DNA from 2 places in the Streptomyces sp. NRRL B-24572 genome. Region 1 is predicted to be linked to the other one. Evidence: riboswitches for the same ligand, from Rfam matches in the RefSeq annotation. Region 1 holds a riboswitch; the other holds the start of a gene.
The links. Region 1 has a riboswitch for thiamine pyrophosphate ahead of thiC (phosphomethylpyrimidine synthase ThiC). Riboswitches for the same ligand answer to the same signal wherever they lie in the genome.
Positions count from the first base shown of each region.

Region 2: another riboswitch for thiamine pyrophosphate. It lies ahead of CCN56_RS05770 (thiamine ABC transporter substrate binding subunit); the one in region 1 lies ahead of thiC (phosphomethylpyrimidine synthase ThiC).

Region 1 is NZ_MWIG01000069.1:32-6,856, reverse strand. Features, by position in the region: gene CCN56_RS04490 (DUF5326 family protein) at 55-273, shown strand; gene CCN56_RS04485 (IclR family transcriptional regulator) at 517-1,281, shown strand; gene CCN56_RS04480 (SsgA family sporulation/cell division regulator) at 1,420-1,860, shown strand; gene CCN56_RS04475 (YibE/F family protein) at 1,922-3,244, opposite strand; TPP riboswitch at 3,317-3,451, shown strand; gene thiC (phosphomethylpyrimidine synthase ThiC) at 3,445-5,229, shown strand; gene CCN56_RS04465 (hypothetical protein) at 5,253-5,903, opposite strand; partial or broken gene CCN56_RS04460 (metallophosphoesterase) at 6,063-6,825, opposite strand, start outside.
Region 2 is NZ_MWIG01000089.1:1,729-16,878, forward strand. Features, by position in the region: gene CCN56_RS05725 (gamma-aminobutyraldehyde dehydrogenase) at 1-949, opposite strand, end outside; gene CCN56_RS05730 (Lrp/AsnC family transcriptional regulator) at 1,140-1,646, shown strand; gene CCN56_RS05735 (aspartate aminotransferase family protein) at 1,631-3,010, shown strand; gene CCN56_RS05740 (ABC transporter ATP-binding protein) at 3,259-3,987, shown strand; gene CCN56_RS05745 (hypothetical protein) at 3,969-5,120, shown strand; gene CCN56_RS05750 (LOG family protein) at 5,287-6,423, shown strand; gene CCN56_RS05755 (dihydrofolate reductase family protein) at 6,476-7,126, opposite strand; gene CCN56_RS05760 (ABC transporter ATP-binding protein) at 7,205-8,227, opposite strand; gene CCN56_RS05765 (iron ABC transporter permease) at 8,227-9,843, opposite strand; gene CCN56_RS05770 (thiamine ABC transporter substrate binding subunit) at 9,897-10,991, opposite strand; TPP riboswitch at 11,072-11,181, opposite strand; gene rlmN (23S rRNA (adenine(2503)-C(2))-methyltransferase RlmN) at 11,211-12,317, opposite strand; gene CCN56_RS05780 (hypothetical protein) at 12,457-13,167, shown strand; gene CCN56_RS05785 (phosphatidate cytidylyltransferase) at 13,266-14,372, opposite strand; gene frr (ribosome recycling factor) at 14,372-14,929, opposite strand; gene pyrH (UMP kinase) at 15,024-15,150, opposite strand, start outside.

The DNA.
Region 1 (6,825 bases):
AGGGTGTTCGGCGCAGAGCGCGCGGAGCGGTTCTTCGGGAGCGAGGTAGGGACGATGGCCGTACGGGAGATTCTCGCGGGGATGCCCTGGTGGGTGAAGTGGGTCGCCATACCCCTCCTCGCCCTGTTCGTCTTCGGCGGGCTGATCACCAGCGTCCTGACCTTCGTGGTCAGTCTGCTCTTCAAGGTGCTGCTCTTCGCGGCCCTCGTCGCCGGACTGATCTACGTCGTGCGGAAGTTCAGCTCCTCCGCCAGGTCGCGCCAGGATTGGTAGCACAAGCTACTGATCGGTATGAGGCCGATGGCGGGCATTAGCCCGGGCGGGGGAACGCGCTGGTCGAATCAGGGTATGGGCCCCGGGGCTGCCACTAGAGTGGAATCTCTCCGCCGTGTTGGGGACTACGGGCGTAGACGTCCGTACTGACCAGCGGTTTCCCAGGCCCGGCGGGCGCGCGGGGGCGGCCCCCGCGGGCGGGTGCGCTGCATCCGTCGTCACGCCTGGGGGTGACCTTTGGCCATGGCTACGCAGACGGCTGCGCCTACCCTGATCGGCTCGGTGCAGCGGGCGCTGAGACTCCTGGAGGCCGTGGCCTCCCATTCGGAGGGCGCCCCCGCCAAGCAGCTCGCCCGTGAGACGGGCCTTCCGCTGCCCACCACGTACCACCTGCTCCGCACCCTGACGCACGAGGGCTATCTGCTCCGCGACAAGGGTGTGTTCGTCCTGGGCGACGCCGCCGTCCGACTGGCCGGCGGCGGAGATGTGCAGAATCGTCGCATCAAGATCGAAGACTCCCTCGCCACATGGCGGGACGAGATCGGCGTACCCATCTACTTCGCCGTCTACCGCGAGGGCGAGGTCGAACTCGTCGCCGTCGCCGACACCCCTTCCAACCCCGCAGTCGAGGAATGGGCCGACTTCCGCGAGACGGCGCACGCCCACGCGATCGGGCAGTGCCTGCTGAGTCAACTCGATCCGGAATCTCGTCAAGACCACCTCGACCGCCATCCGGTGGAAGCCATCACTCCGTACACGGTGCGTAACCGCCGTGCCCTTTCGGAGCGTTTGGGTGGTTTGGAGCGAATGGAACCCCTGGTGGAGCGTCAGGAATATGCGCTCGGCACGGTCTGTGCCGCCATCCCCATCACCGTGGGCTCCGCGGCGGGCACGATGGCTATTTCTCTCCCCCTTCACCAGGAAGAACGGTTGCTCCCGGCAGTCGAGCGGCTACGCACGGAGATCGGGAGGCTCTTCGGTTCACTCGCGTTCTCTATCAGTATCTGAAAAATCACTCCTTGTGATCTGCTAACGCGTACAGCACGATTGCGTCAAGAGGGCCACGGGGGATCATTCCTGGCCGTTTCGGTCACAGCTTTCAGCAGCTGTGTTCACACAACTGCTTCATCTACTGCGGGGTACACGATGCGAGAGTCGGTTCAGGCCGAGGTCCTGATGAGCTTCCTCGTCTCCGAGGAGCTCTCCTTCAAGATCCCGGTCGAACTCCGTTATGAGACCCGGGATCCCTACGCGGTGCGGATGACCTTCCACCTCCCCGGAGACGCGCCTGTGACCTGGGCGTTCGGAAGGGAACTGCTGCTCGACGGGATCAACCGGCCGAGTGGGGACGGGGATGTGCACATCGCCCCCACGGAGCCGGAGAGGCTCTCGGACGTCTCCATCCGGCTCCAGGTGGGCGGCGACCGCGCGCTGTTCCGGGCCAGCGCGCCGCCGCTGGTCGCCTTCCTCGACCGAACGGACAAGCTGGTTCCGCTCGGTCAGGAACGGACACTCGGTGACTTCGAGGACCACCTGGAGGCCGCACTGGGCCGGATCCTGGCCGAGGAGAACGCCGGCCCCGCCTGAACCGCCCGTTCGCGCCGGACCCTCCCCGAGCCGGGCCGGCCCGAGCCCTCGCACGTACGCCTCACTTGGCGCGCCGCCGCCGCCCTCCCCGTACCGCCGCCGGCTTCCCACCCCCGGACGCCGGCCGGTCGGCGGAGACGACCAGGGCCGCGAGTCCCGTGGTGAGCGGAACGGACGCCACCAGACCGATCGACCCGACCAGGGTCCGGACGATCTCCTCGGCGACCAGCTCGCTGTTGGCCACCGTCCCCATGCTGCTCTGCGCGATGGAGAAGAGCAGCAGCAGCGGCAGGGCGGCACCCGCGTAGGCGAGCACCAGCGTGTTCACGACCGAGGCGATGTGGTCGCGGCCGATCCGGATCCCTGCCCGGTACAGGCCGCGCGGCCCCATGCCCGGATCGGCCTGGTGCAGCTCCCAGACGGCCGACGTCTGGGTCACCGTCACGTCGTCGAGCACACCGAGCGAACCGATGATGATCCCGGCGAGCAGCAGACCGGACATGTCGATCTCCGGATACAGACCGTGGATCAGACCGGTGTAGTCGTCGGTGTTGCCGCTGAGCGAGGTCCAGCCGATGAAGAGCGAGCCCAGCAGACCGATCAGGAGCAGGGAGATCAGTGTGCCGAGCACGGCGACCGAGGTGCGGGCCGAGAGGCCGTGACACATGTAGAGCGCGATCAGCATGATCGCGCTCGACCCGACCACCGCCACGACCAGCGGGTTCGATCCCTCCAGGATCGCCGGAAGGATGAAGTACGTCAGCACGAGGAAGCTCACGGCGAGCGCGATGAGCGCCATGACGCCCCGCATCCGGCCGACCAGCACGACCGCGAGGGCGAAGATGCCGGCGAGCACCGCCAGCGGCACCTTGCGGTTCACATCGGTCACCGAGTACTGCAGGTCGTGCGGGGCGTCGGGGGCGTACGCCACCACCACGCCCTGCCCCTCGTGCAGTTGACGAGGCGCGTCCGGCTGCACGATCTCGACGAACCTGCGTCCCGCGTCCGGGCCGGTGGTGACCTCGATCGTCGCCTTCTCGCACTGCCCCTGCTGGGCGTTGACCGCCTCGCGGCCCTCCGGAGTGGAGGTGTCGCCGGTCGGCGGGACCTGGGCGGCGTTCACGTCCTTGCAGTCGACGTGCTCGACGGAGACGACCTTGCCCTGCTGGGTCTGCCGGTCGAAGCCGACGCCGGTCCGCTCGTGCGCCGGGGTGCCGCCGGGCCACAGGACCGCGAGCCCGACCACGACGGCGGTGGCGAAGGGGATCAGGATTGCGGCGATGACCTTGCGCAGATGCCGCGAGACCGGGACGGCGGGGCCGTGGCTGTGGGAATGGGAGTGCCCGTGGTCATGGGGTTCGGGGGGCTGCTGGGGGGAAGTCACCGACCGATCATCGCAAGAACGGCGGGGGGCCCACTGTTCAGCACGCCAGGGATGACGCTAGCGTGGTGGCACCTTTGCACACGCGGGAGCTCGGAGCACCGGGCTGAGAGGGCGCTGATCACCGTACGCACGTACGGGAGGAGGCTGCGCCGACCGCCGAACCTGTTACCGGGTAATGCCGGCGTAGGGAGATCGGTCTCATGACCATTCAGGATGCACGCACGCCTGCCTCCGACCAGAACCAGACCGAGTCGCAGGAGCGCACGCCGGGCTGGCACAAGGGGTACGTCCAGGGCTCGCGCCCCGACCTCCGGGTGCCCGTCCGCCAGGTGCACCTCACCAACGGCAAGGACGTCACGCTGTACGACACGTCCGGCCCGTACACCGACCCCGCCATCGACACCGACGTCCGGCGGGGCCTTCCGCCGCTGCGCGAGAACTGGATCATCGCGCGCGGCGACACCGAGGAGTACGCGGGCCGCCCGGTCCGCCCCGAGGACGACGGCATCAAGCACACCTCCCCGCGCGGCGGTGGGCTGAAGAACCTCGACGCCGTCTTCCCCGGCCGCCCCCGCCTGCCGCGCCGGGGTCGCGACGGCCAGGCCGTGACCCAGCTCGCGTACGCCCGCCGGGGGGAGATCACCCCGGAGATGGAGTACGTCGCGATCCGCGAGAACGTCTCCCCCGAGGTCGTACGGGAGGAGATCGCCGCGGGCCGCGCGGTGCTGCCGGCGAACGTGAACCACCCGGAGATCGAGCCGATGATCATCGGCAAGCGGTTCCTGGTGAAGGTCAACGCCAACATCGGCAACTCCGCCGTCACCTCCTCCATCGAGGAGGAGGTGGAGAAGATGACCTGGGCGACCAAGTGGGGCGCCGACACGGTCATGGACCTCTCCACCGGCCGCAACATCCACACCACCCGCGAGTGGGTGCTGCGCAACTCCCCCGTGCCGATCGGCACCGTGCCGCTCTACCAGGCCCTGGAGAAGGTCGACGGCAAGGCCGAGGAGCTGACCTGGGAGATCTACAAGGACACGGTCATCGAGCAGGCCGAGCAGGGCGTCGACTACATGACGGTCCACGCCGGCGTGCTCCTGCCGTACGTGCCGCTCACCGCGCGCCGCAAGACCGGCATCGTCTCGCGCGGCGGCTCGATCATGGCCGCCTGGTGTCTGGCGCACCACAAGGAGAACTTCCTCTACACGAACTTCGAGGAGCTCTGCGAGATCCTCGCGGCGTACGACGTCACGTACTCGCTCGGCGACGGCCTGCGCCCCGGCTCGATCGCGGACGCCAATGACGAGGCGCAGTTCGCGGAGCTGCGCACGCTCGGCGAGCTGAACACGATCGCCAAGCGCCACGACGTACAGACGATGATCGAGGGCCCCGGGCACGTCCCGATGCACAAGATCAAGGAGAACATCGACCTCCAGCAGGAGATCTGCGAGGAGGCGCCGTTCTACACGCTCGGCCCGCTGACCACGGACGTCGCCCCGGCGTACGACCACATCACCTCGGGCATCGGCGCGGCGATGATCGCCTGGTGGGGCACGGCGATGCTCTGCTACGTCACGCCCAAGGAGCACCTGGGCCTGCCGAACAAGGACGACGTGAAGACGGGCGTCATCACGTACAAGATCGCGGCGCACGCGGCGGACCTCGCCAAGGGGCACCCGGGCGCGCAGGAGTGGGACGACGCGCTGTCGGACGCGCGGTTCGAGTTCCGCTGGGAGGACCAGTTCAACCTGGCCCTCGACCCGGACACCGCACGCGAGTTCCACGACGAGACGCTGCCGGCGGAGCCCGCGAAGACCGCGCACTTCTGCTCGATGTGCGGTCCGAAGTTCTGCTCGATGAAGATCTCCCAGGACATCCGGCGTGAGCACGGCGGTACGCAGCAGGAGATCGAGGCCGGCATGGCGGAGAAGTCGAAGGAGTTCGCGGCGAGCGGCAACCGGGTCTACCTGCCGCTGGCCGAGTAGGTCCCGGTCCCGTCGCCCGCTCCTCAGGGCCTCGCCGCGTCCGGTGGTCCGGTCGCGGCGAGGGCGTCGCGGAGGAAGGGGAGGATGCCGCGCTCCAGGAGGGCGCGGCGCCAGGCCTCCCGGGCGAGGGTGAGTTCGTCGTCGGCCGTGGCGGTGCCGTCCGCCGCGGCCGGTCTGTTGCGCAGGGCGGTCACGAGGAGGCCGGCGCCCGCGCTGAGCAGGCCGGCGGCGGCGAGGGCGGCGAAGACGAGGCCGGCCGTCAGCAGGGTCTCGCCGAACACCACCGTGGGGGCGAGGGCGTGCAGGACCGCCCCGACCAGAAGGAGTATCGCGGCGGCCGTGCCCGCGAGGACGGGCACCATCACGTTGACGATGGCGACGACGCCGACGCCCGTGCCGGGGTTCGCTCCGGGGTCCGGTCCGGGCGTACGGGTCCGGGCGGCCACGCGGTTCTGCTCGCGGACCTTCACGAAGTGGTCGTACTCGCTCGCCGCGGCGGTGGTGATCAGCGCTGTCGCGTTCAGCGTCATGGCGCGCAGCTGCGCGACCGTCAGCCGGGTTCCGACTCCGGCGAGTTCCGGACGTGCGTGGGCGGTGCTCAGTGCGTCGTCGAGGATCCGCTCGTATTCGGCGCGGTCCTCGGTCAGCAGGTGCGGAGCCACGTTCATGTGCATCCCCCGATGCTCCGTAGGCCCGGATCAGCCGTGGGAAACGGTCGGTTGGGCGGAAACGGAGGAGAGCCTGCTACGGATGACCCGATGGTATTGCGGTGACACCACGGCCTGACAGGGTGTTTCCGGAAATCGACTTCCCCGGATGCGCAGGGTTATGCGTCAGCCGTTCAGGGGGAGTTGGACGACCAGTAGCTTTCCGGCCATGGTCACGCCGCCGTCCATGGCGATCGCGAGACCGTCGGCGTACACGTGCGGTCCGTCGACGACCGGGCCTCCGCCGTCCTCGCCGTCCTCCGTGCCGACCTGGCCGAGGAGGTACGGGATGGGGCTGTGGCCGTGCACGATCCGGCGGCCGCCGTAGGTGGAGAGCAGCTCCTGGACGGCCTGCGGTCCGCCGTCGTCGCGGAACGCGAAGCGCTTGGTGAACTTCCGGAAGAGGTCCCAGACCTCGTCGGCGTCGTTCCGGTTGAGGACCTCGTGAACCGTGTCGTTGACGTCCTCGATGGTCTGGCCGTATTCGAGGTACGCGGTGGTGTCGGAGTGCACGAGGAGGTGGTCGTCCTCGCGGACCACGGCGTCCAGCCGGGACATCCACTGGAGGTGGACGTCCTGGAGGCGGTCCATGTCGTGCTTCTGGCCGCCGTTGAGCAGCCAGGCGGCCTGGAAGGTGGCGGTGCCCGCGCCGGAGTTGACGGGCGTGTCGCCGAAGCGTTTGGCGCCGATGAGCAGCAGCTCGTGGTTGCCCATGAGGGCCTTGCAGTAGCCGCCGGCGGCGGCGGCCTCGGCGGAGAGGCGCATGACGAGGTCGATGACGCCGATGCCGTCGGGGCCGCGGTCGGTGAAGTCGCCGAGGAACCAGAGTCTGGCGTTGCCCGCGGCCCAGCCGCCGTTCTCGTCGATGAGGCCCTGGGCGCGCAGGGCC
Region 2 (15,150 bases), on a different contig from region 1:
GCTGGCCGGTCTTCGTCTCGGCGGCGGCCTTGGCGAGGGCGGCGACGAACTCGTCGTGGATGGACTCGTGCACGAGGACACGGGTCGCGGCCGTGCAGTCCTGGCCGGCGTTGAAGAAGCCCGCGACCGAGATGTCGCCGACGGCGGCCTCGATGTCGGTGTCCTCGAAGACGACGACCGGGGCCTTGCCGCCCAGCTCCAGGTGGACGCGCTTGACGTCCTTGGCCGCCGACTCGGCGACCTGCATGCCGGCGCGGACCGAGCCGGTGATGGAGGCCATCGCCGGGGTCGGGTGCTCGACCATGGCCTTGCCCGTCTCGCGGTCGCCGCAGACGACGTTGAAGACGCCCTTGGGGACGATCTGGCCGATGATCTCGGCCATCAGGACGGTCGACGCGGGGGTCGTGTCCGAGGGCTTGAGGACGACGGTGTTGCCCGCGGCGAGGGCCGGGGCGAACTTCCACACGGCCATCATCATCGGGTAGTTCCACGGCGCGACCTGGGCGCAGACGCCGACCGGCTCACGGCGGATGATGGAGGTCATGCCCTCCATGTACTCGCCGGCGGACTTGCCCTCGAGCATCCGGGCGGCACCCGCGAAGAAGCGGATCTGGTCCACCATCGGCGGGATCTCCTCGCTCGCGGTGAGGGCGACCGGCTTGCCGGTGTTCTCGACCTCGGCGGCGACGAGCTCCTCGGCCCTCTCCTCGAAGGCGTCGGCGATCTTGAGGAGCACCTTCTGGCGCTCGGACGGCGTGCTGTCACGCCAGGCGGGGAAGGCGGCCGCGGCAGCCTCCATGGCGGCGTCGACGTCGGCCTGCCCGGAAAGCGGGGAGGTGGCGTACACCTCACCGGTGGCCGGGTTGACCACCTCGATGGTGCGGCCGTCGGCCGCGTCGCGGAACTCCCCGTTGATGTAGTTACGCAGCCGGCGCAGCTCGGTGGTCACTTGCCACCCCTCCTGTCACGTTCTGTCTTCGCACATCCTTGTGCGGCGTCCCGGTGGACGAGACACCTCAGCCTAATCGCTCGACAGACGCTTTCAACAGCCCCGACCCCCCTCAACTTCGGATTCAGCATGATCAGGAGCTGCTCACAACGAATTTCATCGCTCCGGGCTTGCATGACTGACAATCTCGGTGCACAGTGAAGGCGTGGCAAGTCAAAGCAACCACTCAAGAACCGGAACCGGTTCGTCCCCGACGATCGATGCCGTCTCCCTGGCGATCATCGAACAGCTCCAGCAGGACGGACGCCGTCCCTACGCGGCGATCGGAAAGGCCGTCGGCCTCTCCGAAGCAGCCGTGAGGCAGCGCGTCCAGAAGCTGCTCGACCAGGGCGTCATGCAGATCGTCGCCGTCACCGACCCGCTCACCGTGGGATTCCGGCGGCAGGCGATGGTCGGCATCAACGTCGAGGGTGACCTGGATCCGGTCGCGGACGCACTGACGGCCATGGCCGAATGCGAGTACGTGGTGATGACCGCGGGCTCCTTCGACCTCATGGTGGAGATCGTCTGTGAGGACGACGATCACCTGCTGGATGTGATCAACAAGCGCATCCGCACCCTCCCCGGCGTGCGCTCCACGGAGAGCTTCGTCTACCTCAAGCTCAAGAAGCAGACCTATATGTGGGGAACTCGATAACCGTGACCCAGGACCTGTCCAAGACCGCGTACGACCACCTGTGGATGCACTTCACCCGCATGTCGTCCTACGAGAACAACCCCGTCCCCACCATCGTGCGTGGTGAGGGCACCTACATCTTCGACGACAAGGGCAAGCGCTACCTCGACGGCCTCGCGGGTCTCTTCGTGGTCAACGCCGGACACGGCCGCCAGGAGCTGGCCGAGGTCGCGTACAAGCAGGCCCAGGAGCTCGCGTTCTTCCCCGTGTGGTCGTACGCGCACCCCAAGGCCGTGGAGCTCGCCGAGCGCCTCGCGGACTACGCCCCGGGCGACCTGAACAAGGTCTTCTTCACCACCGGTGGCGGCGAGGCCGTCGAGACCGCCTGGAAGCTCGCCAAGCAGTACTTCAAGCTGCAGGGCAAGCACACCAAGTACAAGGTCATCTCGCGTGCGGTCGCCTACCACGGCACCCCGCAGGGCGCCCTGTCCATCACCGGTCTGCCGGCCCTGAAGGCCCCCTTCGAGCCGCTGGTCCCCGGCGCGCACAAGGTGCCGAACACCAACATCTACCGCGCCCCGATCCACGGCGACGACCCCGAGGCCTTCGGCCGCTGGGCCGCCGACCAGATCGAGCAGCAGATCCTCTTCGAGGGCCCCGACACCGTCGCGGCCGTCTTCCTGGAGCCGGTGCAGAACGCCGGTGGCTGCTTCCCGCCGCCGCCCGGCTACTTCCAGCGCGTCCGCGAGATCTGCGACCAGTACGACGTGCTGCTCGTCTCCGACGAGACGATCTGCGCCTTCGGCCGCCTCGGCACGATGTTCGCCTGTGACAAGTTCGGCTACGTGCCGGACATGATCACCTGCGCCAAGGGCATGACCTCGGGCTACTCCCCGATCGGCGCCTGCATCGTCTCGGACCGCATCGCCGAGCCGTTCTACAAGGGCGACAACACCTTCCTGCACGGCTACACCTTCGGTGGCCACCCGGTGTCCTCGGCCGTCGCGATCGCCAACCTCGACATCTTCGACAAGGAAGGCCTCAACCAGCACGTGCTGGACAACGAGGGCGCCTTCTACTCGACGCTGTCGAAGCTGCACGACCTCCCGATCGTCGGCGACGTCCGCGGCAACGGCTTCTTCTACGGCATCGAGCTCGTCAAGGACAAGGCCACCAAGGAGTCCTTCAACGACGAGGAGGTGGAGCGCGTCCTGTACGGCTTCCTCTCCAAGGCGCTGTACGACGCCGGCCTGTACTGCCGCGCCGACGACCGTGGCGACCCGGTCATCCAGCTGGCCCCGCCGCTGATCGCCGACCAGGGCACCTTCGACGAGATCGAGGGCATCCTGCGCAACGTGCTCACCGAGGCGTGGACCAAGCTGTAAGCACCGAGCTGTAAGAACCAGGCTGTAAGGACCGAACCACGGCGGTCCCTCCAGCATCACGCCGCCCTCACGGCGTGACCCCACGGCCCGGGTATGCCGCCATCCGAGTGGATGGCGGCTGCCCGGGCCGTGTGCTGTCCGTACAACCGGATCTGAATCCTTACGGTGCCGAGTGACCGACAGGCCCGTCCCTTCGTTCCCCCGGGCGGGGGAAGGCGAGTATCGGATCCGACATCGAGGTGTACGCGATGGCCCCACCGGACAACGACGTGCTCTGGGCGCGTTCCCTGCACTGCTCCCTGGGCGGTTCGGACGCCCTCAGCGGCGTCTCCCTCGGCGTCCGCGAGGGAGAGATCCTCGCCGTCGTCGGCCCCCGCGGCAGCGGCAAGACCACCCTCCTGCGCTGCCTCTCCGGCCAGCTCGTCGCCCAGCAGGGCGAGGTCTGGTTCAACAGCGCCCCCGTGCACACCCTGGCCCCCGCCCAGCGCGAACGGCTCCGGCGCGACCGCTTCGGCTGGATCGACCCCGAGCCCGGCCTCGTCCCCGAGCTCACCGGCTGGGAGAACACCGCCCTGCCGCTGCTGCTCCGCGGGCTCTCCCACCGGGCCGCGAAGACCGCCGCCACCGAGTGGCTGGAGCGGCTCGACATCGGCGGCTGCGCCCGCAAACGGCCGCACGCCCTCACCCAGTCCCAGCGCCAGCGGATCGCGATCGCCCGCGCCCTGGTCACCACCCCGTCGGTCCTCTTCGCCGACGAGCCCACCGCGACCCTGCACCGGGCCGACGGCGCGCAGGTCCTGCGCACCCTGACGGCCGCGGCCCGCTCGCACGGCATCACCGTGCTCCTCGCCACCCACGACGGCGAGGTCGCGGCGCTCGCCGACCGCACGGTCCCCCTGCTCGACGGACGCCGGGTCGGCACCGTACCCCCGACGTCAGGGGCGGAGGGCGTCGCCGCGTGCTCGCTCTCCGTCTAGCCCGCGGGACCCACCCCCTCGTCCTGACGCGCCGGCTCCTCGTGGCCGCCGCGGCCGCGGGGGTGGGCTTCCTCCTGCTCTGCACCCTCGGATACGCCGTCGGGCACCCGGAACGGTCCTCGGCCTCGGTGCTGCGACTCCTCTGGTGCGTCCTGCCGCTCGCCGCCACCGTGCAGTTCGCCGTCGCGGTGGCCCGCACCGACCCCAGCACCCGGCCGCGCCCCGGGCTCTCCGCCGTCGGCCTCGGCCCCGCCCGGCTCACCGCGATCGCCGCCGCCTCGACGGCCGTCGCCTGCACGCTCGGCTCCGTGGTCGCCCTCCTCTTCTACCTGCACCTGCGCGGCGACATCACGGGCCTGCCCTTCGACGGTGCGGCCGCCGGGCTCCTCGCCGCCGACCAGCCGGTCCCGCTCGCGGCCGCCCTCACCCTGCTCGCCGTCCTGCCGGTCGTCGCCGCCACGGCGGCCGGTCTGGCGCTGCGCCCCCGCAGCGCGCCCGCCGCACCGGAGGGCGCCGAGAGGACGATGCCGTCCGGGCTGCCCTGGGGCGTCGCCCTCGTCTCGGTCGGCCTCGCGATCGAGACGTACGCGGCCCAGGGCGACTCCGGAAGCGGCTTCCCCCTCCCGGGCCGCTTCGACGGCAACCCGGCAGGTGTCCTCGTCGGCTGGGTCCTCACCGCCGTGGGCCTCGCCCTGGCGGGCCCGGGCCTCGCCCACGGCTGCGGCCGGCTCCTCCAGGCCGTCCGGCCGGGCGCCACCCGCCTGCTCGCGGGCCGCGTCCTGATGGACGAGTCCCGCCGCATCGGCCGCCCGCTCGGCGTGGTCAGCGCGGTGATCTCCGGAACCCTCGCGGCGACCGCGCTGTACGACGCGGACGCGGGCTCCGACGCCTTCGGCCCGCTCACCGGCCTCGGCGCGGCCCTCATCCTGGCCTGCACCACCGCCACCCTCCTGACCGCCGCCCTTGAATCCCGGCAGGGCCGCGCCCACACCACCGAGGCCCTCCTCCGCATCGGCGCCCCGCCCACGGTCCTGCGCACGGCGGCCCTGCTGCGCGCGGGCGCGCTGCTCGCCGTCTTCGCACCGCTGACCTGGGCGGTGGCGGAACTGGCGGCGCTGCCGCTGACCGGCTGAGCCGCCGCCACGAGGGGCCGCGCAGACGGCGGTCCCCTGAGCGACCCGCACGAGGGGGCGGCCCGCCGAACAGGCCGGACGAAGCGGTGTCGGACGCCGCGAAGCCGGCCCGATCGGCCGGACTTCCCGAGGGGCCGCCCGTCACGGCGGCCCCTATCGTGGGCCCATGGCGACGCTTCCCCCGGCACACCGCCCGCCCGGACCGCGCGGGCACGGACGCGAGATCCACACCCTCGCCGAGTTCGACGCGGCGCTCGCCCGTCCCGGCTCGCTCGCCGGACAGCGGATCCAGTCGGTCGACCTCACCGGCCGGACCTTCGCCCTGCTCACCGCCGCCACCGCCGAGGCCGTCTTCCTCGGCTGCCCCATGGAGCCGGAGGCCGCCGCCAAGGTCCGCGCCGACGGGGCCCTCGTCTTCCCGCCCGTCCCCGAACTGCCCTTCGACCCGTACCGGGCCAGGCTCTACGTCCCCGAGGAACTCTTCGCGGGGATCGCCGAGACCGGGTACGAGTCGACGCCCGACTTCCTCGCGTACACGTGGTTCGGCCGGACCAGGGCCGACGGCGACATCTTCTCCTCGATGCTCCGCTCCCTCCACGACGACGCCGTCTCCGACGCCCTCGACGAACACCTCGACGGGGCCCGGGTCGTCGGCGTCATGGGCGGGCACGCGATGGGCCGGGGCACCGAGGCGTACGCGGGCGCCGCCCGGCTCGGCAGGTCCCTGGCCCGCGCCGGGCTCACCGTGGCGACCGGCGGCGGACCGGGCGCGATGGAGGCCGCGAACCTCGGCGCGTACCTGGCGCGTTTCGACGACGCCGCCCTGGTGGGGGCGCTCGACCTCCTCTCCGAGGCCCCGTCGTTCACCCCCTCGGTGACGGACTGGGCCCGGGCGGCCTTCGCGGTACGGGCGATGTGGCCGGACGGAGGGGACTCGGTCGGCATCCCCACCTGGTTCTACGGCCACGAGCCGCCGAACCCCTTCGCCGCCCACATCGCCAAGTACTTCGCCAACGCCACCCGGGAGGACGGCCTGCTCGCCCGCTCGACGGCGGGCATCGTCTTCCTGCCGGGCGCGGCGGGCACGGTCCAGGAGATCTTCGACAACGCGACCCCGAACTACTACGGCTCCCGGGGTGCCCCGACCCCGATGGTCCTGGTCAACCGCACCCACTGGACCACCCGCCTCCCGGCCTGGCCCCTCCTGGAGACCCTCGCCACCGGCCGCCCGATGGCGAGCCGGATCGCCCTGGTGGACTCGATCGACGAGGCCCCGGAGGCACTGGAGCGACTGGGGGCATAGCGGGGGCGGGCCCACAACGGCGCGGGGCGCGGGCCCGCAACGGGCGGCGAGGTTACTTCCGCCAGAACAGGTGGTGCGTCACCTTGCCGCCCGGACTCGGCACGACGTCGCAGTGGAAGCGGTCGAACAGCTCCTCCGGCGACTCCCACAGCCGCGACCCCGACCCGAGCTTCACCGGTGAGACCGCGACGTGCAGCGTGTCGACGAGGTCGGCGTCGAGGAACTCCCGGATGGTCGCGGCGCCGCCGCCGAGGCGGACGTCCTTCCCCCGGGCCGCCTCCTTCGCCTGGGCGAGCACCGTCGCCGGGTCCGCGTCGACGAAGTGGAACGTCGTGTCGGAGAGCGTGAACGACGGGCGCGGGTGGTGGGTGAGGACGAACACCGGCGTGCGGAACGGCGGCTCGTCGCCCCACCAGCCGCGCCAGTCCTCGTTCTCCCAGGGCCCGCGCAGGGGCGAGAACTTGTTGCGGCCCATGATCTCGGCGCCGATGTTCCGCGCGTAGTCCCGCGTCAGGTAGTCGTCGAGGCCGCGGCTGCCCCCGGGATCGGTCCGCATCGGCCAGCTCGCCGTGGCACCGGCCCAGGAGAACATCTCCCCGGGGTCGGCGTGGCCGAACGGCCGCTCCAGGCTCTGGCCCTCCCCGGCCCCGTATCCGTCGGACGAGACGTTGAAGTTCTGGACTCTCAGCAGCTGCTGGCCCATGGATCTTCCTCCTGGTGATCGACAGAAAAACGACGAACAACCAGGAGACTCCCCCCGCGCCCGAAACTCATCGCACCTCTACGGGCCGTCTTCCCCCAGCACCACCACGTCCTCCGCCCGGAACTCCACACCCACCCCGGCGCCCTCCTCCGGCGCCTCCCGCAGCGGGATCTCGGCCTCCAGGGCGGGCCCCTCGGCCGGGCGGAGCCGTACGAGGACCTGGCTGCCCCGGAAGGTCCGGGACTCCACCGTCCAGACGGGACGCGACTCCACGAGCCGCACCCCGCCCGGGCGGACGAGGAGCCGCCGCTCCCCCTCCGGGGAGCCGTCGGGGACCGGGATCTTGCCCCACACGGTCTGCGCGACCGTCCCCGTCACCTGCGCCGTCACCACGTTGTCGAAGCCGAGGAACCGCGCCACGAACTCCGACGCGGGCCGCCGCCACACCTCGTCCGGCGCACCCGACTGGGCGATCCGCCCGTCCCGCATGACCACGAGCCGGTCGGCGAGCGCGAAGGCCTCGCCCTGGTCGTGGGTGACGGCGAGGACCGTCGTCCCGAGCCGCCCGAAGAGCTGCCGCAGCTCCACGACGAGCCGCTCCCGCAGCCCCCGGTCGAGCTGGCCCAGCGGCTCGTCGAGCATCAGGAGCCGGGGCCGGGGCGCCAGGGCGCGGGCGAGCGCCACCCGCTGCTGCTCGCCGCCGGAGAGCGCGGCGACGGAGCGCCGCTCGGCACCGGGGAGGCCGACGAGGTCGAGCAGCTCCCGCACCCGCTCCGCCTGCTCGGCCTTCCCGGCGCCCCGCATGCGAAGCCCGAAGGCGACGTTGCCGCCGACGTCCCGCTGCGGGAACAGCTGGTGGTCCTGGAACATCAGGCCGACGCCCCGCCGGTGCACCGGCACCCCGGCCTGGTCGGCGCCGCCGAGCAGCACCCGGCCCCCGTCGAGCGGCTGGAGGCCCGCGACGGCCCGCAGCATCGTGGACTTGCCGCTGCCGCTGGGGCCGAGCACGCACACGATCTTGTGCTCGGCGACCTCCAGGTCCACGGCGTCGAGCACGGCCCGCCGACCGAACCGTACGGTCGCGTCCTCGATCGAAAGCATCAGAACTCCCCGGAGGTCCGGTCGGTGCGGAGCCGTTCGAGCAGCAGCAGGGACACCGCGCACACCACCATCAGAATCGTCGAGAGGGCCATCGCCTGGCCGTAGTTGAGCTCGCCGGGCCGGCCGAGCAGCCGGGCCACCGCCACCGGCAGCGTCGGGCTCTCGGGCCGGGCGATGAAGACGGTCGCCCCGAACTCGCCGAGCGACACCGCGAACGCGAACCCGGCCGCGATGAGCAGCGCCCGCCGCACCAGCGGCAGGTCCACCTCCCGCCAGGCCCGCCACGGCGAGGCGCCGAGCACGGCCGCCGCCTCCCGCAGCCGCTCGTCCACCGCGCGCAGGACCGGCAGCATCGTGCGTACGACGAAGGGGACGCCGACCAGGGCCTGGGCGAGCGGTACGAGGATCCAGCTGGCCCGCAGGTCGAACGGCGGCTCGTCGAGGGTGATGAGGAAGCCGAAGCCGACGGTCACGGCGGAAACCCCGAGCGGCAGCATGAGCAGCGCGTCGAAGCCCCGTACGAGCCGACCGGCCCGCCGCCGGGTGAGCGCCGCCGCCGCGAGCCCGCCGATCAGCACCGCGATGGCGGTGGCGGCCACCGCGTACCGCAGCGAGTTCCCGATCGCCTCCAGGGGCGGGACGAGGAAGGTCCCGGCCTCGTCGAGCGAGCCGAGCGCCCGGTAGTAGCGCAGCCCGTACCCGTCCGGCCCCGCGAAGGACCGCTCCACGAGCACGCCGAGCGGCAGCAGGATCAGCAGCGTCACCGAGACGAGGACACCCGCGAGCAGCGTCCACTGCCCGGCGCCGCGCGGCCGGCGCGCGGTCGACTCCGGGGCCACGAGCCGCAGCGCGGTCTCCCGTCTCCGTACCGTCCAGGAGTGCACGCCGAGGATCGCGCCCACGGCCGCGAACTGCACGAGCGTGAGCACGGCCGCCGTCTGCAGGTCGAGCAGCCGGGCGGTCTGCCGGTAGATCTCGGCCTCGAGGGTGGTGTACGCGTCCCCGCCGAGGATCTGCACGACGCCGAAGGAGGTGAAGGTGAAGAGGAAGACCATCAGGGCGGCCGCCGCCACCGCCGGCACCAGCGCGGGCAGCGTCACCGTCCGCCAGGCCGCCCAGCGGGAGGCGCCGAGGACCCGGGCGGCCTCCTCCTGGCGCGGGTCGAGCTGCGCCCAGAGGCCGCCGACGGTCCGGACGACGACCGCGTAGTTGAAGAAGACGTGCGCGAGGAGGATCGCCCACACGCTGGTGTCGAGCCGCAGCCCCCACAGCTCGTCGGTGAGCCCGTTCCGGCCGACGAGCGCCAGGAACGCCGTGCCGACGAGGACGGTCGGCAGCACGAACGGCACGGTGACGACGGCCCGCAGCACGCTCTTGCCGGGGAAGTCGAAGCGGGCGAAGACGTACGCCCCGGGCAGCGCGACCAGGAGGGTGAGACCGGTGGAGGCGAGCGCCTGCCACACGGTGAAGCCGAGCACGTCGAGGATGTCCGGCCGCGACAGGGTCTCCCCGACCCGGCCGAGGTCCCACGCCCCGGCGGGCCTGAGCCCCCGGTCCACGATGGACACGACGGGCCAGGCGAAGAAGACCCCGAAGAACGCGACGGGCAGGGCCATGAACCCCAGCCGCGTCGCGCTCCCCCGGACGTCTCGCCTTACGACGTCTCGCCTTACTTCAGGACGAGCGACGACCACTGCTGGATCCACGGGTCACGCTTCTCGGCGATCTTCTCGGGCGCCATGGTCTCCGGCTTCTCGACCACCACGCCGTGCTTGGTGAACAGCTCCGGCAGGGCCGCGTCCTTCGCCACCGGGTTGACGAACATCTGGAGCGGCATGTCCTCCTGGAACTTCTTGGAGATCAGGAAGTCGATCAGCGCCTTGCCGCCCTCGGGGTTCTTCGCGCCGTTCAGCAGACCCGCGAACTCGATCTGGCGGAAGCAGGTCCCGGTGGAGACGCCGGTGGGCGCCACCTTCGGCTGCGGCTCGCCGTACAGCACCTCGGCCGGCGGGCTGGAGGCGTACGACACGACCAGCGGCCGGTCGGCCTTGGCCTGCTTGCCGCCGGCCGAGCCGGAGAACTCCTGGTTGTAGGCGAGCTCCCAGCTGTCGACGGTCTTCACACCGTTGGCCTTGAGCTTCTTCCAGTAGTCCTGCCAGCCGTCGTCGCCGTACTCGGCGGCCGTGCCGAGGAGGAAGCCGAGACCCGGGGAGGACAGCTCGGGGTTCTCCACGACGAGGAGGTTCTTGTACGCCGGCTTCACGAGGTCGTCGAAGGTCTGCGGCGGCGCCAGCTTCTTGTCGGCGAAGTACTTCTTGTCGTAGTTGACGCAGATGTCGCCGGAGTCGATCGGGGTGACCCGGTGCTCCTTGTCGAGCTGGTACGCCGCCGGGACCCGGTCCAGGCCCTTCGCCTCGTACGGGACGAAGATCCCGTTGTCGAGGGCGCGGGAGAGCAGCGTGTTGTCGACGCCGAAGAAGACGTCACCCTGCGGGGACCCCTTGGTCAGGATCTCCTTGTTGACGGCCTCACCGGCGTCGCCGCTCTTCAGCACCTTGACCGTGAAACCGGTCTGCTTGGTGAAGTCGGCGAGGACTTCCTTGGAGGCGTTGAACGAGTCGTGGCTCACCAGCGTCACCGTCTTCGGCGCGGGCTGGTCGGTCTTGCCGGCCTCGCCCCGCACGTCGTCGGTGCCGCACGCGGCGAGGCTCGTGACGCCGAGCGCCGCGACGAGCGCGGCGGCGGCGGCCTTCTTGATGCTCACTGGATTCCTCCTGGGTATGACCAGGAAGAGACGCGGCCCTGCCCACGTCCGGCGGACCGGACGCGGGCAGGGCGCAACAGCTTGAGTTACGACCGAACTTCCTACCCAGAATGACCTGGGCGAGGTTCAGAGGGTCTGCGGTCTACGGTTACCGCACTCTCAGCGCTGTGGCGCTCCCCTGTCGGAATATGGAGATGTGTTCGAGCTCAGACTACAAGGTCAGCGCTCGGAGGCCGCGAGCTGTCCACAGGCGCCGTCGATCTCCTGACCGCGGGTGTCCCGGACGGTCACCGGCACGCCGTGGCGGGCGATCGCCTCGACGAAGGCCTTCTCGTCCTCCGGGCGGGAGGCCGTCCACTTCGAGCCGGGCGTCGGGTTCAGCGGGATCAGGTTGACGTGCACCCGCTTGCCCTTGAGCAGCCGGCCGAGCAGGTCGCCGCGCCAGGCCTGGTCGTTGATGTCCCGGATGAGGGCGTACTCGATGGAGATCCGGCGCCCGGACTTCTCCGCGTACTCCCAGGCCGCGTCGAGGACCTCCCGGACCTTCCAGCGCGTGTTGACGGGCACGAGGGTGTCGCGGAGCTCGTCGTCGGGCGCGTGCAGCGAGACGGCGAGACGGCACTTGAAGCCCTCGTCGGCGAAGCGGAGCATCGCGGGCACGAGGCCGACGGTGGAGACGGTGATGCCGCGCTGCGAGAGCCCGAGCCCGTCCGGCTCGGGGTCGGTGAGGCGCCGGATGGCGCCGACGACCCGCTTGTAGTTGGCGAGGGGCTCGCCCATGCCCATGAACACGATGTTGGAGAGCCGCGCCGGTCCCCCGGGCACCTCGCCGTCGCGCAGGGCCCGCATGCCGTCCACGATCTGGTGCACGATCTCGGCGGTCGACAGGTTCCGGTCGAGGCCCGCCTGCCCGGTCGCGCAGAACGGGCAGTTCATCCCGCAGCCGGCCTGCGAGGAGATGCACATGGTCACCCGGTCGGGGTAGCGCATGAGCACCGACTCCACGAGCGTGCCGTCGTGCAGCTTCCACAGGGTCTTACGGGTGGTGTCGTCGTCGCACGAGATGTGCCGCACCACGGACATCAGGTCGGGCAGCAGCTCCCCGGCCAGCTTCTCCCGCGAGGCGGCCGGGATGTCGGTCCACTCGGCGGGGTCGTGCGCGTACCGCGCGAAGTAGTGCGTGGACAGCTGCTTGGCGCGGAACGGCTTCTCGCCGATCGCGGCGACGGCCTCCTTCCGCTCGGCGGGCGAGAGGTCGGCCAGGTGCCGCGGCGGCTTCTTGGCTCCGCGGGGGGCGACGAAAGTGAGTTCTCCGGGCTTGGGCATGGTCTCACCAGTGTCGCAGACGAATTCCGGGAAGGGCGCGCCCCAGGGATCGGCCGATCGCACGATTGGCCGATCGCACGCCCGATGATGTTGAGTGTCCACGCCAATGGATCATGATCAGGTCATCGGAGGAGCCCGGATGAAGGCTGTTGTACGGGGGGCCGCCGTCGCGGCGGTGCTGGCGCTCGCGCTGACGGCGTGCGAGGACGGGAGCACGACGGCGGGAGGCGCGCCGACGAACAGGGCGACGGCGGACTCGCCCGCCCAGGGAGGCCAGGGAGGCGGCGGGTCGTCGGCTCCCACCGACCAGCAGAGCATCACTCCGAACTTCCCCCCGGTGTCGATCAACGCGACCGACATGTACGCCGCGCTCCCGGCCGACGGCAGCTTGGAGACCATGTCCAGCGGCGAAACCATCGTGGTCCAGGACGCCGACGCCCTCAGGGGCTGCGCCGAGCTGACGAGGTCGCCGTGCGCCGCCGGGATCCAGGTGGCCGGGCACAAGGACATGGAGTCGCGCGACCCGGACGGCGCGCGTGTCGAATTCAGCCTCCTCGCCTTCGCCGACGCGGCCGGGGCCGCCACGGAGATGAAGGCTCTCGCGGAGCAGAAGCGGAAGCCCGGCGAGGCGGACGAGCACCCGGTGAAGCCGCTGAAGATGGACACCGGCGCCGAGGAGACCGAGGCGTTCCAGCACGACAACAGCATCGATGTCGTCATGCGCGTCGGCTCCGTCGTGGCCTACGTCATGGCGAGCGACACCTCGCCCGACAACGTGAAGTACGCGGCGAAGCTCCAGATCGCCCGCGTACAGGCGGTCGCGGCAGGGATCGACCCGGACCGCGGCTGACGCGTGGGACGCCGTGCCCTCACGGCATGCGAAGGGCCCCCGGTCCGCACCTGACGTGCGGGCCGGGGGCCCTTCCACAAGCCCGACGAAAGCGCCGGTCAGCCGGTGCCGACGAACAGCGCCATCAGCAGCCACACCACCGGCGCCGTGGGCAGCAGCGAGTCGAGGCGGTCCATGATGCCGCCGTGCCCCGGCAGCAGCGTGCCCATGTCCTTGATGCCCAGGTCGCGCTTGATCATGGACTCGCCGAGGTCGCCGAGCGTCGCGCTCGCCGCCACCGCCAGACCGAGGATCAGGCCCTGCCACCAGACGCCGTCGTCGATCATGAACTGCATGCACAGCGCGCCCGCCGCCATCGCGAACGTCACCGCGCCGACCAGACCCTCCCGGGTCTTGCCGGGGCTGATCCGCGGGGCCAGCTTGTGCTTGCCGAAGCGCCAGCCGATCGCGTACGCCCCGGTGTCGCTGACCACGGTCAGGATCAGGAAGGTCAGCACCCGCTGCGGCCCGTCGTCCGCGGTCAGCAGCAGCGCCACGAACGTCGCCAGGAACGGCACGTAGAACGCGGCGAAGACCCCCGCCGTGACGTCCTTCAGGTAGCCCTCGGGAGGCTCCGTCATCCGCCAGACGAGCACCGCGAGCGCCGTCAGGGCCATCGCCACCCAGGCGCCCTCGGCGCCCCGGACGTAACCGGCGACGACCATCGCCGCGCCGCCGACCGCGAGCGGGACCAGCGGAGCCTTGATCGCCTTGCGCTCCTGGAGGCGGGAGGTGAGCTCCCAGAGGCCGACGACCACGGCGACCGCTATCACCCCGACGAACGCCGGCTTCCAGATGAACAGCGAGGCGATGATGACGGCGCCGAGGCCGACCCCGACGCCTATGGCCGCGCCCAGGTCACGGCCCGCGCTCTTCTTCTGCCGGGGCGCCGACGAGGGCGCGGGCGGCGGAGGCGGGGTGGGGCTGGACATGGGCTCCTGCGGGTGCTCGTGCGGCGTCTCGTCACGGAACAGGGGACCGCTCGGGTGAGCGGCCCCCCGGCCGTGACCGTCCTGGAATCCGCCGGCGGGAACGTCGGGCACGATGGGCATGGGCCGAGTCTGCGCCGCCTGCTGCCGATCGTATGCGGGACCCGCCGGGGCAGGCCCCTGGTCGGGTCCGCCGAGGCCTGAACCGGCCGGCGCCCCCCAGGAAGAGTCGTTCATCAGACCTCGAGCAGCTCGGCTTCCTTGTGCTTGAGCAGCTCGTCCACCTGCGCGACGTACTTCGCGGTGGTGTCGTCGAGCTCCTTCTCGGCGCGGCGGCCCTCGTCCTCGCCGACCTCGCCGTCCTTGACGAACTTGTCGATGGTCTCCTTGGCCTTGCGGCGGACCGAGCGGATCGAGATCTTCGAGTCCTCGGCCTTGCCCTTGGCGACCTTGATGTACTCCCGGCGGCGCTCCTCGGTCAGCTCGGGGAACACCACGCGGATGATGTTGCCGTCGTTGCTGGGGTTGACCCCGAGGTCCGAGTCCCGGATCGCCTGCTCGATGTTGCGCAGGGCGCTCTTGTCGAACGGCGTCACCACGGCCATGCGCGGCTCCGGGACGGAGAAGGACGCCAGCTGGTTGATGGGGGTGATGGCACCGTAGTAGTCGGCCACGATCTTGTTGAACATCGCCGGGTGCGCACGGCCGGTGCGGATCGCGGCGAAGTCCTCCTTGGCGACCACGACGGCCTTCTCCATCTTCTCCTCGGCCTCGAGGAGGGTCTCTTCGATCACCACTTGCTCCTGCGTGTCGTCGCGTTGTGTCCTGCACGGTGTACGACCGGCAGGGCTCTGTCCATCCCCTTGCGGGGCGGTTCCCCGGTTCGGGTCAGGCCCGGGTGCCCTGGTCGCTCACGAGCGTGCCGATCTTCTCACCCTTCACCGCGCGAGCGATATTGCCCTCGGCGAGCAGTTCGAAGACGAGGATCGGGAGGTTGTTGTCCCGGCACAGGGTG